Regions from separate parts of the Lelliottia sp. EB106-05-01-XG201 genome, predicted to be linked through region 2. Evidence: predicted binding sites of a transcription regulator. Region 2 holds the regulator's gene; the other holds the start of a gene.

Region 1 (7,838 bases), 3.4 Mb from region 2:
GATAGTGATCTTTTTGCTCTTCGGTGCCGTAGTGTTGCAGCAGCTCACCCGGGCCTAATGAGTTAGGTACGCCGACGGTGATCGCCAGAATGCCTGACACGCCAGCCAGTTTTTGCAGCACGCGAGCCTGAGCGTAAGCGGAAAACTCCAGGCCGCCGTACTCTTTCTTGATGATCATCGCGAAGAAGCGATGCTCTTTCAGGTACGCCCACAGTTCAGGAGGCAGATCGGCCATTTCATGGGTGATCTCGAAGTCGTTGGCCATGCGGCACGCTTCTTCTACCGGCCCATCAATAAAGGCTTGTTCTTCGGCGGTGAGGCGCGGCTGCGGGTAGTTATGCAGCTTTTTCCAGTCCGGGTTGCCCTGGAACAGATCGCCTTCCCACCAGGTGGTGCCCGCGTCGATCGCCTCTTTTTCCGTGCGTGACATCGGCGGCATCACTTTACGGAAGCCGCGGAACACCGGGGCAGAAATCATTGACTTACGCATCGCCGGGACGTTAAACGGCAGCAGAATGATGGCCAGCGGCAGGACAAGCCAGATATTCCACAGACCCGCGAGGCCAAGCGCGGCAGTCCAGGCCAGCAGAATCAGGCTACTCAGAACTAAACTTACGCGGTGATAGAACAACACACCGAGCAGTACAACGGTTGCGATAATGCTCAAAATCATCATAAAGAAAAGCTCCCTTGCTTGTAGGAGGTCTGACCACTTGTGATGATATGGTTGTAGTGGATGTTATTTCTTTTAGCAATGCATTCACAAAATAATTACAACCTGGTTCACATTGTTCGGGTTTTCGCAGGCACGAATCATCAAAACGCCGGAGGATTTGCATGGCTTTAGCTTCTCGGTTTTACTGCTATCCGGTACACTCCGTTTGTTATTCATCAATACTGAAGGATTATCCTCATGTACCAGGATCTTATTCGTAACGAACTGAACGAAGCTGCGGAAACGCTGGCTAACTTTCTGAAAGATGAAGCCAATATTCACGCGATTCAGCGTGCGGCGGTTCTGCTGGCAGACAGCTTCAAAGCTGGCGGCAAAGTGCTTTCCTGCGGTAACGGCGGCTCCCACTGCGACGCCATGCACTTCGCGGAAGAGTTGACCGGTCGCTATCGCGAAAACCGTCCGGGCTACCCGGCGATTGCGATTTCTGACGTGAGCCACATCTCCTGCGTGGGTAACGACTTTGGTTACGATCATATTTTCTCGCGCTACGTTGAAGCGGTAGGCCGTGAAGGCGATGTTCTGCTGGGCATCTCGACCTCCGGTAACTCCGGTAACGTGATCAAAGCGATTGAAGCCGCGCGTGAGAAGGGGATGAAAGTCATCACCCTGACCGGCAAAGATGGCGGCAAAATGGCGGGAACCTCGGATATCGAAATCCGTGTGCCGCATTTTGGTTATGCTGACCGTATTCAGGAAATTCACATCAAAGTGATCCATATCCTGATCCAGCTGATCGAAAAAGAGATGGTTAAGTAAGTCTTCGCTGGGGGCATTTTGCCCCCGCTGTTGTGGAGGTGAAGTATGTGCGAATTGCTCGGGATGAGCGCCAATGTGCCAACCGATATCTGCTTTAGTTTCACCGGGCTGGTGCAGCGCGGTGGAGGAACCGGGCCGCATAAAGACGGCTGGGGCATTACCTTCTACGAAGGCAAAGGCTGTCGCACGTTCAAAGATCCGCAACCCAGCTTCAACTCTCCCATCGCCCGCCTGGTGCAGGATTATCCGATAAAATCTCGTTCGGTGATCGCCCATATTCGTCAGGCAAACCGCGGCGAAGTGGCGCTGGAAAATACCCATCCGTTTACCCGTGAGCTGTGGGGCCGCAACTGGACCTACGCCCATAACGGGCAGCTGACCGGGTATAAATCGCTTGAGACGGGGAATTTCCGTCCGGTGGGCGAAACCGACAGCGAGAAGGCCTTTTGCTGGTTACTGCACAAGCTGACGGAGCGTTATCCGCGCACGCCGGGCAACATGGAGGCAGTGTTTAAATACATCGGCACTTTGGCCCGCGAGCTGCGTGAGAAGGGCGTGTTTAATATGCTGCTGTCGGATGGGCGTTACGTGATGGCGTTCTGCTCGACTAATCTGTTCTGGATCACGCGACGCGCGCCCTTTGGTGTGGCCAAGCTGCTGGATCAGGATGTGGAAATTGATTTTCAAACCGAAACCACACCTGACGATGTGGTCACGGTTATCGCCACTCAGCCCCTGACGGGGAATGAAACCTGGCAAAAGATTATGCCAGGCGAGTGGGCGTTATTTTGTCTCGGGAACCGCGTAGTTTGACGCCAGCTGCGGGTGGACGACTTCATGACTCAGCGGTTTGCTGACGATGTAGCGACCATCCGCGACCGAGACGGTCGGCGGTTTGTGCGTCTGCTGGAAGTAGTCATACCCCGGTTTCAGCTGTTTCCAGAAATCCGCGTAGGTTGAGTACTTATGACGCTCCATGTTGGCATCGGTCATGCGGAACGGATAGATGCTGACCTGAACACCCGACTGGCCGAAGACTAACGCGCCGGTGACAAACTGGAAAATCTCATCAATACCGCTGTCCGTCATGGCGTAGCAGCCAATGGACACGCAGGCACCGTGAATCATCAGGTATTTACCTTCGTAACCATGCGCCCGATCGTAAGCGTTCGGGAAGCCGATGTTGATAGCTTTATAGAAGCGGCTGTCGGGTTTGAGCTGATTGCGTTGAACGGTGTAGAAACCTTCAGGACTTTTAAAATCACCCTGACGTTGTTTCGGGCCGAGGCCACCGGAATAGTTACAGATTTTGTAGCTATCAAGCAGTTGATATGTCTCGCCCATTTTGACAAATAGATCGAGCGTGCGTTCTTCCTTGAAGATCTGAATATAAACTGGTGATCCCATTAATTGCTGTTTATATTCTTTGCTGACCGGTGTGGTTGAGCTGTTGCTGCCAAGCAGCCCTGCAAACGAGACACACGGGATCAGAAGCATCGCAATGAACAATGCGATTTTACGCATACTACAAGTTCCTTGATAAAGCCAAACCAACTTGCCAGGACGGCAAAAGAGACCCGAAATCAGAATACTCTGGATTAGGAGCGCTCACATTAGCATCGCTGCATTTTTTCGCAAGAGTGAACTAATGAGTTTACAAATTAGTTGGCATTTATAACTTATCCGGCGGCGTTTGAATCCAGGAACTTTGCGAAATTGTATGTGATGTGAACATGGTGATACTTTTCAATTCTGATTCTTTAACTGTATACTTATCCAGTGAAAGGTGAGGGTTGAGTATGCGCAAAATAATCCATGTCGATATGGACTGCTTTTTTGCCGCAGTGGAGATGCGTGATAATCCGGCGCTGCGGGATGTCCCCATCGCTATTGGCGGCAGCCGCGTTAAGCGTGGCGTGATCAGCACCGCCAACTATCCGGCGCGCAAATTTGGCGTGCGCAGCGCCATGCCAACGGCGATGGCCCTCAAACTCTGCCCGCATCTGATTCTTTTGCCCGGTCGCTTCGATGCCTATAAAGAGGCCTCGATCCACATCCGCGAAATTTTCTCCCGCTATACGTCGCTCATCGAACCGCTCTCCCTCGACGAAGCCTATCTCGACGTCACGGACAGCGTGCACTGCCACGGCTCGGCCACGCTGATGGCGCAGGAGATCCGCCAGACCATTTTTAACGAGCTGAACTTAACGGCCTCCGCGGGCATCGCCCCGGTCAAATTCCTCGCCAAAATTGCCTCAGATCTCAACAAGCCGGACGGGCAGTATGTCATCACTCCCGATGAGGTTCCGGCGTTTTTGAAAACGCTGCCGCTGGGCAAAATCCCCGGCGTCGGTAAAGTTTCTGCCGCCAAACTGGAGACGCTCGGCCTGCGCACCAGTGAAGACGTGCAGAACAGCGATCTGGCGATGCTCCTCAAACGCTTTGGCAAGTTTGGCCGGGTGCTGTGGGAGCGCAGTCAGGGGATCGATGAGCGCAGTATTAATAGCGAGCGCCTGCGTAAATCCGTGGGGGTGGAACGCACCCTGGCGGAAGATATTCATGAGTGGAACGACTGCGAAACTATTATTGTCGAGCAGCTCTATCCCGAGCTGGAACGACGGCTGGCGAAGGTCAAACCCGACCTGCTAATTGCCCGTCAGGGGGTGAAACTCAAGTTTAACGACTTCCAGCAAACCACCCAGGAGCACGTCTGGCCGCGCCTGAATAAAGACGATCTGATTGCAACGGCCAAGAAAGCCTGGCAGGAGCGTCGAGGGGGAAGGGGAGTGAGGCTGGTGGGGTTGCACGTCACGCTGTTGGACCCGCAGCTGGAGCGGCAGCTGGTGCTGGGACTGTAAAAAAGCCCGGTGGCGCTAACGCTTACCGGGCCTACGTTTAGCTCCCTCTCCCGTGGGAGAGGGTTGGGGTGAGGGCATCAGACCGCACCCATCCCCACTAGCAACTTACTTAGCCGGAATCGATTTCAGCAGTTCGGTCAGCAGCGTCCAGTAGTGGCCCACGCTTTCGATATGCACCTGCTCGTCCGGAGAGTGCGGACCAGTAATGGTCGGCCCAATGGAGACCATGTCCATATCCGGGTACGGTTTCTTGAACAGACCGCACTCCAGACCCGCGTGGATCACCTGAATGTTCGGCGTGCTGTTGAACAGACGCTGATAGGTTTCACGCACCAGCGCCATGACCGGAGAGGTCGCGTCTGGCTGCCAGCCCGGGTAGCTGCCCTTGGCGGAGGTTTTCGCGCCAGACAGTTTGCCCAGAGATTCCAGCATGCTCACCACATACTCTTTACCGCTATCGATAAGCGAACGGATCAGGCAGATGATTTCTGCGCTGTCGTCAGTCATGGTCACCACGCCGACGTTCAGGGAGGTTTCCACCACGCCTTTCGCCACGTCAGAGTTGCGGATCACGCCGTTTGGCGTGGCGTTCAGCAGCTGGACAAAGCTGTCGCGAGACTGAGTCGTCAGCGCGGCTTTATCGCTGGTGACGGATTCCAGAACCACGGTCAGGTTTTTCTCTTTGATCGACAGTTCGTTTTTCAGGATATCCAGGTAGACGTTCGCCAGGTTTTTCAGCTCGTCGGCTTTATTTGCCGGGACCGCCACGGTCGCGAAGGCTTCACGTGGGATCGCGTTACGCAGCGTACCGCCGTTGAAGTCGACCAGACGCAGATCCAGCTCGGCCGCGTGACCGGCCAGGAAGCGCGCCAGCAGTTTGTTGGCGTTGCCCAGACCCAAATGGATATCACCACCGGAGTGGCCGCCTTTCAGCCCTTTCAGCGTCAGCTTGAAGGTCTGGAAACCAGCAGGAATGGCTTCACGAGTCAGCGGCAGGGTAGAGATGAAATCAATACCACCGGCGCAACCCATGTAGATCTCACCCTCTTCTTCAGAGTCGGTGTTGATCAGGATATCAGCCTGCAGCCAGTTGGCCTGCAGACCAAACGCGCCGTCCATCCCGGCTTCTTCGGTCATGGTCAGCAGCACTTCCAGCGGGCCGTGCTCAACGCTATCGTCAGCCAGCACCGCCAGCGCGGAGGCCATACCGATACCGTTATCCGCACCCAGCGTCGTGCCGCGTGCTTTCACCCATTCGCCGTCGATGTACGGCTGAATAGGATCTTTAGTGAAGTCGTGGTCGGTGTCGTTGTTTTTCTGCGGGACCATATCCAGGTGCGCCTGAAGCACAACCGGTTTGCGGTTTTCCATACCTGCGGTAGCCGCTTTACGAATCAGAATATTGCCTACCTGGTCACGCTCCGCGTGCAGGCCTTTTTCCTTCGCCCAGCCCATAATATGTTCGGCAAGCTGTTCTTCGTGATAGGAAGGGTGAGGAATGGAACAGATTTTGGCAAAAATATCCCACAGCGGCTGTGGAGATAATTGAGACAGTTCAGACACGATAAGTCTCCTTGTCGTGGCGCTGCAAACAAGCTTGCAGGTCACAGGGTTAGCAGGGTGATAGTCAGCACAAGTCGGGCTTGCGAGATGAGGTTGAGAATACCACTTTCTCCGTCCGCTGCTAGCATAAAGCAAGTAAAAACTCCCCGCTGGGCCGCTTAACACTGGTTTTTAGTGCGTCAGATCTCTATAATCTCGCGCAACCTATTTCCCCTTCGAACACTTTTTAAGCCGTATATAAACAGGCTGGGACATCACATGAGCGAAAAATACGTCGTCACCTGGGACATGTTGCAGATTCACGCGCGCAAACTGGCTGCACGCCTGATGCCTTCTGAACAGTGGAAAGGCATTATTGCCGTGAGCCGTGGCGGTCTGGTACCGGGCGCACTGCTGGCGCGTGAACTGGGTATTCGCCATGTCGATACCGTCTGCATCTCCAGCTATGACCACGATAACCAGCGCGAGCTGACCGTGCTGAAACGCGCTGAAGGCGACGGCGAAGGCTTCATCGTCATCGACGATCTGGTGGACACCGGCGGTACCGCGGTTGCGATCCGCGATATGTATCCAAAAGCGCATTTCGTCACCATCTTCGCCAAACCGGCTGGTAAGCCGCTGGTTGACGACTACGTGATCGACATCCCGCAGGACACCTGGATTGAGCAGCCGTGGGATATGGGCGTGGTCTTCGTGCCGCCGATTTCTGGCCGTTAATGACAGAACGAAATTATTTTTAACGCCCGGTGATGCCGGGCGTTGTTTTTTTTAGCCTCCAGCGCGTTACAATGGACTCTATGTGACGTAATCATGGAGGCAGCGCGCAATGACCCAGGCGAATCTTAGCGAAACCCTGTTCAAACCTCGTTTCAAACACCCGGAAACGTCGACGCTTGTTCGTCGCTTCAACCCTGGCACTCAGCCTGCTGTGCAGTCCGCCCTGGACGGCAAAAACGTGCCGCACTGGTATCGCATGATTAACCGTCTGATGTGGATTTGGCGCGGCATTGATGCCCGTGAAATTCTCGACGTGCAGGCGCGCATCGTCATGAGCGAGGCCGATCGCACCGACAGCGATCTCTACGATACGGTGGTCGGTTATCGCGGCGGCAACTGGATCTACGAGTGGGCCTCTCAGGCGATGATTTGGCAGCAAAAAGCCTCCCAGGAGCAGGACCAAACCCTCAGCGGCAAGCACTGGCTCCACGCCGCCAACCTCTACAGCATCGCTGCTTATCCACATCTGAAGGGCGACGACCTCGCGGAACAGGCGCAGGCGCTGGCGAATCGCGCGTATGAAGAAGCCGCCCAGCGTTTGCCGTGCAACGTCCGCGAAATCGAGTTCACCATTCCCGGCGGCGCGCCGGTCACTGGATTCCTGCACATGCCGCCAGGCGAAGGCCCGTTCCCGACGGTGATGATGTGCGGTGGTCTGGACTCTCTGCAAATTGATTATTTCAGCCTGTTTGAGCGCTACTTCGCACCAAAAGGGGTCGCGATGCTGACGCTGGATATGCCGTCGATCGGTTTTTCCTCGAAGTGGAAGCTGACGCAGGACTCCAGTTTATTGCACCAGCATGCGTTAAAAGCGCTGGAGAATATTCCCTGGGTGGATCACACCCGCGTGGCGGCGTTTGGCTTCCGGTTTGGTGCTAACGTCGCGGTGCGTCTGGCGTATCTCGAATCGTCGCGCCTGAAAGCGGTGGCCTGTCTGGGGCCAGTTGTCCATGCGCTGCTGAGCGATCCGACGCGTCAGGGAAGCGTCCCGGAGATGTATCTCGACGTCCTCGCCAGCCGCCTTGGCATGCATGATGCGTCAGACGAAGCGCTGCGCGTGGAGCTGAATCGCTATTCCCTCAAAACGCAGGGTCTGCTCGGGCGTCGTTGCCCAACGCCGATGCTGTCCGGCTTCTGGAAGAACGATC
Region 2 (7,838 bases):
ACCGAACGTGCTGATTCTGGATCAGAACATGACGCCATCGGCGTTCTTCCCGAGCAGCTACTTCACCTATCAGGAACCGGGCGTGATGAGCGCCGATCGCCTGGAAGGGGTGATGCGCCTGACGCCTGCGCTGGGTCAGCAGAAAATTTATGTGCTGGTCTTCACTACGCCGCAGGATCTCACCCAGACCACGACGCTGGTGGACCCGGCCAAAGCCTACGCCAAAGGCACGGGTAATGCGGTACCGGATATTCCGGACCCGAAAGCGCGTCACACCACGGACGGCACCCTGAAACTGAAAGTGAGCACTTCCTCTGCCTCCAGCGTGCTGGTCGGCCCACTGTTTGGCTCATCCGGCCCTGGCCCTGTGACCGTGGGTAACACCGCCGCTCCGGCTCCGGCCTATGCCGCACCGGTCGCCGCTGCACCTGCTGCTGCCCCGGCACCGGCGCCTGCTCCGGCGAAGAAAGCCGAACCGATGCTGAATGACACCGAAAGTTACTTCAATCGCGCCATCAAAGAGGCAGTTGATCGCGGCGATGTAGACAAAGCGCTGAAGCTGCTTGATGAAGCTGAGCGTTTAGGTTCGACCACTGCCCGTTCCACCTTTATCAGCAGTGTAAAAGGCAAGGGGTGACCGTCTCCCCACAGTGCTGATTTTGTCAGTAGTTTAGTGCGCCTGAGTGGGCGCACTTTTTTTTGTGCGGCAAAAAGCTGTTGCACCCCTGTTGCGATAATGATCGCTAAACCGCGTTTGGCCGCCCCCAATCTGCTTTTCTGCGATACAATAGCCAGACGTTATGTATCGGAGAGTCTGGCATGTCACACCCTGCGCTAACGCAACTGCGTGCGCTGCGCTATTTTGAACACATCCCCGCGCTTGACCCGGAACAGCTGGACTGGCTGCTGCTGGAAGATTCCATGACGAAACGCTTTGAGCAGCAGGGGAAAAAAGTCACGGTCACGCTGATTCAGGAAGGCTTTGTCGCGCCTGAAGACGTCGCCAGTGAACTGCCGCTGCTGCCGAAAGAGGAGCGCTACTGGCTGCGCGAGATTTTACTCTGCGCCGACGGTGAACCCTGGCTTGCCGGGCGGACGGTGGTCCCGGAATCGACCCTGTGCGGCCCGGAGCTGGCGCTGCAACAGTTGGGCAAAACCCCGCTGGGACGTTATCTTTTCACGTCGTCTGAGCTCACCCGTGATTTTATTGAGATTGGTCGCGATGCAGACCTGTGGGGACGCCGTTCCCGCCTGCGCTTAAGCGGCAAGCCGCTCATGCTGACAGAACTCTTTTTGCCTGCATCGCCGTTGTACTAAGAGGATTTGAAAATGGAGTGGAGTCTGACGCAGGACAAGCTGCTGGCTTTTCACCGCTTGATGCGCACCGATAAACCCATCGGCACTTTTTTGCTGCTGTGGCCAACGCTATGGGCGCTGTGGGTTGCCACCCCAGGTTTGCCGCCGCTGTGGATCCTGGCGGTGTTTGTGGCCGGCGTCTGGCTGATGCGTGCTGCGGGCTGTGTGGTGAACGATTATGCCGACCGCAAATTTGACGGTCACGTGAAACGCACCGCTAACCGCCCGATGCCGAGCGGCCAGGTCTCGGAGAAAGAGGCCCGCACGCTGTTTGTGGTGCTGGTATTACTCGCTTTCCTGCTGGTCTTAACGCTTAACACCATGACGATTTTGCTCTCGGTGGCGGCACTGGCGCTGGCGTGGGTTTATCCGTTTATGAAGCGCTATACCCATCTGCCGCAGGTGGTGCTGGGCGCGGCCTTCGGCTGGTCGATCCCGATGGCGTTCGCCGCCGTCAGCGAATCCGTCCCCTTAAGCTGCTGGCTAATGTTCCTCGCCAACATCCTGTGGGCCGTGGCGTATGACACACAGTACGCCATGGTGGACCGCGATGACGATCTGAAAATTGGCATCAAATCGACGGCGATTCTGTTTGGTCGTCACGATAAGCTGATCATCGGAATTTTGCAGGTCGCCGTGTTAGGGCTGATGGTACTGATTGGCTATCTGAACGCCCTGAACTGGGAGTTTTACTGGTCGGTGCTGGTGGCGGGAATGCTGTTTGTGTATCAGCAGAAGCTGATTGCCAACCGCGAGCGTGAAGCCTGTTTCAAAGCATTTTTGAATAATAACTACGTTGGCCTGGTGCTGTTTTTGGGGCTGGCGATGAGTTACTTTGCCTGAAAAAAAGCCCGGTGGCGCTACGCTTACCGGGCCTACATGTTGTGCTAAATCGTAGGCCGGGTAAGGCGAAGCCGCCACCCGGCTTTTTTATTACTCGTCCTGCGTCGCACTCTCAATCGTCAAACGCACATCAGACGTAATCAACTCCGCCAGCATCTGGTAAACCCGCATCGTCTCTTCAGGTTCCGCATCGCCGGTATCGCTGATATAGCCTTCATCACGCAACGTCAGCACCAGAGAGCTGAACACCGCTTTATCGAAGAACTCTGGCGCGTTAATGCCGTGCAGCACGGACAGACGCTGAGCCAGGGTGCGGCTCTCTTTTTCCAGGGTTCCACGGTTGATGGACGGGTTCGCGCTCAGCAGCCAGAAGGTGATGGCGTAGCGCTGCAACGTCTCGCGCGCACCGGCGGCCAGCAGCTGCAGGGTACGGGAGCGCGACGGATTGATATGCAGCTCATCGTCTTTCACCGCGATCAGACCCTGACGTAGCAGCTCGGCGGTCAGTTTATCCAGCTCGATCGCCAGCTCTTCGTTGCTCCAGCTCAGGAACAGCTCGGCTTTCAGCATCGGATAGAGCGTCTCAACGTGACGCAGCAGTTCCTGACGGGAAATACGGCGGTGCTGAGTGATGATCGCCGCCATCAGGGACGGCAGCATCAGCATATGAGCGATGTTGTTGCGATAGTAGGTCATCAGCACCGCCTGCTCGCGCGGCAGAATGATGATGTCACCGATCGTATCTTTCTCGACTTCGAACTTGTTCATCTGCAGCGCGTGGTCGATCAGCTGACCGGCGGTCGCAGATGGAACGGTAGAGTCGGCGGAATACGGGACATTACGCATAATGTCCAGGTAGCAATCGAGCTGCTCGGTCAGCTGTTCGCGCGTCAGTGAACGCTGACGAGACGCCAGCAGCGCCGTGACGCACAGGTTCATGGCGTTAGCTGCACCGGCGTTGTTAATACGCACCATCAGATCGGCGGCGATGTTATTCACCGTCGGCGTCAGCCAGGCTGGGCGAATCGCTTCGATTGGGTCGATAGACTCGCGCCACTCGGGAACGTGCTGATTCAGGTAGGTCATGAGCGGCAGCGGCTCGCCAAAGTTGACGTAGCCCTGACCGAGATTACGCAGCTTGCTCAGGCCTTTCAGCATCTGAGGCAGGCTCTCTTTCTCTTTGGTCGCGCCGCGCAGCTCTTTGGCGTATGTGCCCACTTCCATCACGTGCTCGTAACCGATGTAGATCGGCACCAGCGTAATAGGGCGCGTACCGCCGCGCAGCATCGCCTGAATGGTCATCGACAGGGTGCCGGTTTTCGGGTCAAGCAGACGGCCCGTACGAGAACGGCCACCTTCGACGAAATACTCAACGGAATAGCCGCGGCTGAACAGCTCGCCCAGATATTCGCGGAACACCGTGGAGTAGAGCTTGTTGCCCTTGAAGGTACGACGAATAAAGAACGCACCCAGACGGCGGAAAATCGGGCCGGCTGGCCAGAAGTTCAGGTTGATACCGGCGGCGATGTGCGGTGGCACCAGTCCCTGATGATAAAGGACGTAGGACAGCAGCAGATAGTCCATGTGGCTGCGGTGGCAAGGCACATAGACAATCTCGTGGCCGTCGTGGGCCAGCTGGCGCACGCGCTCGGCGTTGTGGACGTTAATCCCCTGATAGAGACGGTTCCAGGTGAAGCTCAGGATACGGTCGGAGAGGCGGATCATCTCGTAGGAGAAGTTGGCCGCAATCTCTTCCATCAGGGCAATCGCGTTCTGCTGGGCTTTCTCGTGAGAGATTTTCTTGCTGCGCGCTTCGTCTTCGACGGCGCGAGCAATGGCTTTCGAGGCCAGCAGTTTGTTGAACAGATCCTGACGCGCAGGCAGACGCGGGCCAACGGCCGCCAGACGCTGACGGGCGAAGTGCATACGCGCCACGCGAGCCAGTTTCTGGGCAATAATCTTGTCCGTGCCGTGTTCATCCGCCATGCGGCGCAGCGAAACGGAAGGGGAGAAACGCACAAAGCTGTCGCGCCCCAGCCATGAGACGGCAAAGAATTTCTGAATACCATTCAGCATGCGCAGCGGCGGGTTCTCTTCGCCTTTCTGACGTCCAGGACGACGACCAAACATCACCGACACCGGCACCATCTGGACATCCAGGCTGGGGTTGCTGCGGTGCAGATCGAGATAGTCATGGAATAGCTTAATCGACTCTTCTTTCGGCGTGTAATAGGTGAACACGCGCGGCCCGCCGTGAATAAACACGTAGCGCGGCAGCAGCGTTCCGTCGACCTCAAGGGGTTCGAGCGGATCGGGTAAGTCGTGCGCCAGACACTGGGCGCGCAGCGTCAGTAAGTCTGCCTTCGAGTTATAAGGCAAAACGTACATAATTGGGCGCGAGGTATCGAGCCCTAATTCCAGCGCGGGTTCCGCCGGGATAGACTTACTTTTTACCAGGACGCTTAATGGTAAATTAAGTAATTTGTAGTAAATTCGTGGCCAGCCGGACATAAACGATGTAAAGCCTCTGGTTAATAATGCAAATGCGGCGCAAGGATAACAGAAAGCGCGCAAAATTTCTGTTGTTACCGGTCATACTTCAGGCTGCATGGCAATGCGCTACAGCTATAGTTACTGACGCTAAATCTAAGAAAAGGTTCTTTTAATGGCCAATAATACCACTGGGTTAACCCGAATCATCAAAGCTGCCGGATATTCATGGAAAGGTTTCCGCGCCGCATGGATCAATGAAGCTGCGTTTCGCCAGGAGGGGGTTGCCGCCGTCGTCGCGGTGATCATCGCCTGTTTCCTCGATGTTGATCCTATTACCCGCGTGCTTCTCATTGGTTCAGTCCTTCTGGTGATGATAGTGGAAATTCTGAACAGTGCTATCGAAGCGGTGGTGGATCGCATCGGGTCTGATTTCCACGAACTCTCGGGCCGCGCAAAAGATATGGGCTCTGCCGCCGTGCTGCTGGCGATTATCATCGCTGCCATCACCTGGATCACGCTTCTTTGGTCACATTTTCGATAAGCCTTCAGGAATCGAATAAGTCTCTGGTTTTTTGTGCAGTTTTTGATTCCAAAATCACCTTTGACTGTATATACTCACAGCATAACTGTATATACACCCAGGGGGCGGAATGAAAGCGTTAACGGCCAGACAGCAAGAGGTGTTCGATCTTATTCGGGATCACATCAGCCAGACGGGAATGCCACCAACGCGTGCGGAAATCGCGCAGCGTCTGGGCTTCCGTTCTCCAAATGCCGCTGAAGAGCACCTCAAAGCGCTGGCGCGTAAAGGCGTCCTTGAGATTGTTTCGGGTGCGTCACGCGGCATTCGCCTGCTGGTGGAAGAAGAAGAGGGTCTGCCACTGGTGGGCCGTGTCGCAGCGGGTGAGCCTCTGCTGGCACAGCAACACATTGAAGGGCATTACCAGGTCGATCCGGCGATGTTCAAACCGAGTGCTGATTTCCTGCTGCGCGTCAGCGGGATGTCCATGAAAGACATCGGCATTCTGGACGGCGATTTGCTGGCGGTTCACAAAACCCAGGATGTGCGTAACGGCCAGGTTGTGGTTGCGCGCATCGACGACGAAGTGACCGTGAAGCGCCTGAAAAAACAGGGCAACACGGTACAGCTGCTGCCAGAAAACAGCGAGTTCTCCCCGATTGTGGTCGATCTCCGCGAACAGGCTTTCTCCATCGAAGGTCTGGCTGTGGGCGTGATCCGCAACGGCGAATGGCTGTAATGTCTCTCTGACAGGCTGCGGTCTTTCCGCAGCCTGACTGTCTCTTATCTTTCCCGGTACTTTCTCATGTCTCTGCTGACTCCCTCAGACAAGGCATTGTGGCGTCTTGCGCTGCCGATGATTTTCTCCAATATCACCGTTCCCCTGCTAGGGCTGGTCGATACGGCGGTGATTGGCCATCTGGATTCCCCTGTTTATCTCGGCGGCGTGGCCATCGGCGCGACGGCGACCAGTTTCCTCTTTATGCTGCTGCTCTTTTTACGCATGAGCACCACCGGGCTGACGGCCCAGGCATTTGGCGCCAAAGATCCGGTTCGTCTGGCTCGTGCGCTGGTCCAGCCGCTAATTCTTGCGCTCGGCGCAGGGCTGCTGATTGTGCTGCTGCGTACGCCGCTGATCGATTTGGCGCTGCACGTGGTCGGCGGCAGTGAAGCCGTGCTCGAACAGGCGCGACGTTTCCTTGAAATCCGCTGGCTCAGCGCCCCGGCGTCGCTGGCAAACCTCGTTTTGCTCGGCTGGCTGCTCGGCGTACAGTACGCCCGCGCGCCGGTGATCCTGCTGGTGGTGGGAAACCTGCTCAATATCGTGCTCGATCTGTGGCTGGTGATGGGCCTGCACATGAACGTGCAGGGGGCCGCGCTGGCGACCGTCGTCGCGGAATACGGCACCTTCTTCATCGGCCTGTGGATGGTGAAACGCGTGCTGGTGATGCGTGGCATCACACTCGCGATGCTGAAAACCGCCTGGCACGGCAATATCCGCAAACTGCTGGCGCTTAACCGCGACATCATGCTGCGTTCGCTGCTGCTGCAACTCTGCTTTGGCGCGCTAACGGTATTTGGTGCGCGGCTCGGGCCGGAGATCGTGGCGGTGAACGCGGTCCTCATGACCTTGCTGACCTTCACCGCCTACGCGCTGGACGGGTTTGCCTATGCGGTTGAAGCCCATTCAGGGCAGGCGTATGGTGCGCGCGAGACGGGGCAGTTGCAGGAGGTGTGGCGGGCGGCCTGTCGGCAGTCGGGACTGGTGGCACTATGCTTCGCGCTCGTCTACGCTTTGTTCGGAACGAATATTGTGGCGCTCTTAACCTCGCTGCCTGAGCTGCGCGAGCTAGCAAATCACTACATTCTCTGGCAGGTCGTTTTACCGGTGGTGGGGGTGTGGTGCTACTTGCTCGACGGCATGTTTATCGGTGCGACGCGCGGGGCTGAGATGCGAAACAGCATGGCGGTCGCGGCGGCCGGTTTTGCCCTGACACTTTTCACGCTGCCCTGGCTTGGCAATCACGGTTTGTGGCTGGCCCTGGCGGTGTTCCTCGCTCTGCGCGGCCTCTCTCTGGCGGTGATCTGGCGGCGTCACTGGCGCAATAATACCTGGTTTGCGTAGTGGCTTCGTTTGACGAAACGGTTAAAGATTCTGAATCTCTCAACGTCTGCCAAATCCTTATCTACAATTAATATCACGTCCAGCAGAAATGAACGTAACGGACGACACGAATTTTACGTGATAACCGAACGATGAGGATATGATTATGAATAAAGACGAAATCGGCGGTAACTGGAAACAGTTCAAAGGTAAAGCGAAAGAACAGTGGGGTAAACTGACCGATGATGACGTGACCGTCATTGAAGGTAAACGCGAACAGCTGGTCGGTAAGATTCAGGAACGCTACGGCTACGCGAAAGATCAGGCGGAAAAAGAGGTTGTTGACTGGGAAAAACGCAACGACTACCGCTGGTAACAGAGTTCTACCCGTTGTACACGGAAGTACAATCCCTGAGGGCGGCCTAACAGCCGCCCGCTTTGTTTTTAGCGCGGTTTTTTCTTCACTAAAATGGAGTGATCGTGCTGGCACTCGCCCTGATGGCGACAGGCTTCCACTTCGAC

What was found. Region 2 encodes LexA, which represses DNA repair genes until DNA is damaged. Its sites were predicted from a motif close to TNCTGTATGTACATACAGNA; they were not measured.
Region 1: a site for LexA is predicted at 3,255-3,274, ahead of dinB (DNA polymerase IV). Genes of this name have one in related genera too.

The regions. Positions count from the first base shown of each region.
Region 1 is NZ_JBYTDV010000001.1:3,731,843-3,739,680, reverse strand. It holds gene fadE (acyl-CoA dehydrogenase FadE) at 1-676, opposite strand, end outside; gene lpcA (D-sedoheptulose 7-phosphate isomerase) at 914-1,492, shown strand; gene AC3WS9_RS17485 (class II glutamine amidotransferase) at 1,538-2,305, shown strand; gene dpaA (peptidoglycan meso-diaminopimelic acid protein amidase) at 2,276-3,016, opposite strand; gene dinB (DNA polymerase IV) at 3,292-4,350, shown strand; gene pepD (cytosol nonspecific dipeptidase) at 4,456-5,913, opposite strand; gene gpt (xanthine phosphoribosyltransferase) at 6,172-6,630, shown strand; gene frsA (esterase FrsA) at 6,740-7,838, shown strand, end outside.
Region 2 is NZ_JBYTDV010000001.1:303,787-311,624, forward strand. It holds gene malM (maltose operon protein MalM) at 1-637, shown strand, start outside; gene ubiC (chorismate lyase) at 820-1,317, shown strand; gene ubiA (4-hydroxybenzoate octaprenyltransferase) at 1,330-2,199, shown strand; gene plsB (glycerol-3-phosphate 1-O-acyltransferase PlsB) at 2,290-4,710, opposite strand; gene AC3WS9_RS01395 (diacylglycerol kinase) at 4,865-5,233, shown strand; gene lexA (transcriptional repressor LexA) at 5,343-5,951, shown strand; gene dinF (MATE family efflux transporter DinF) at 6,018-7,337, shown strand; gene AC3WS9_RS01410 (CsbD family protein) at 7,483-7,692, shown strand; gene zur (zinc uptake transcriptional repressor Zur) at 7,761-7,838, opposite strand, start outside.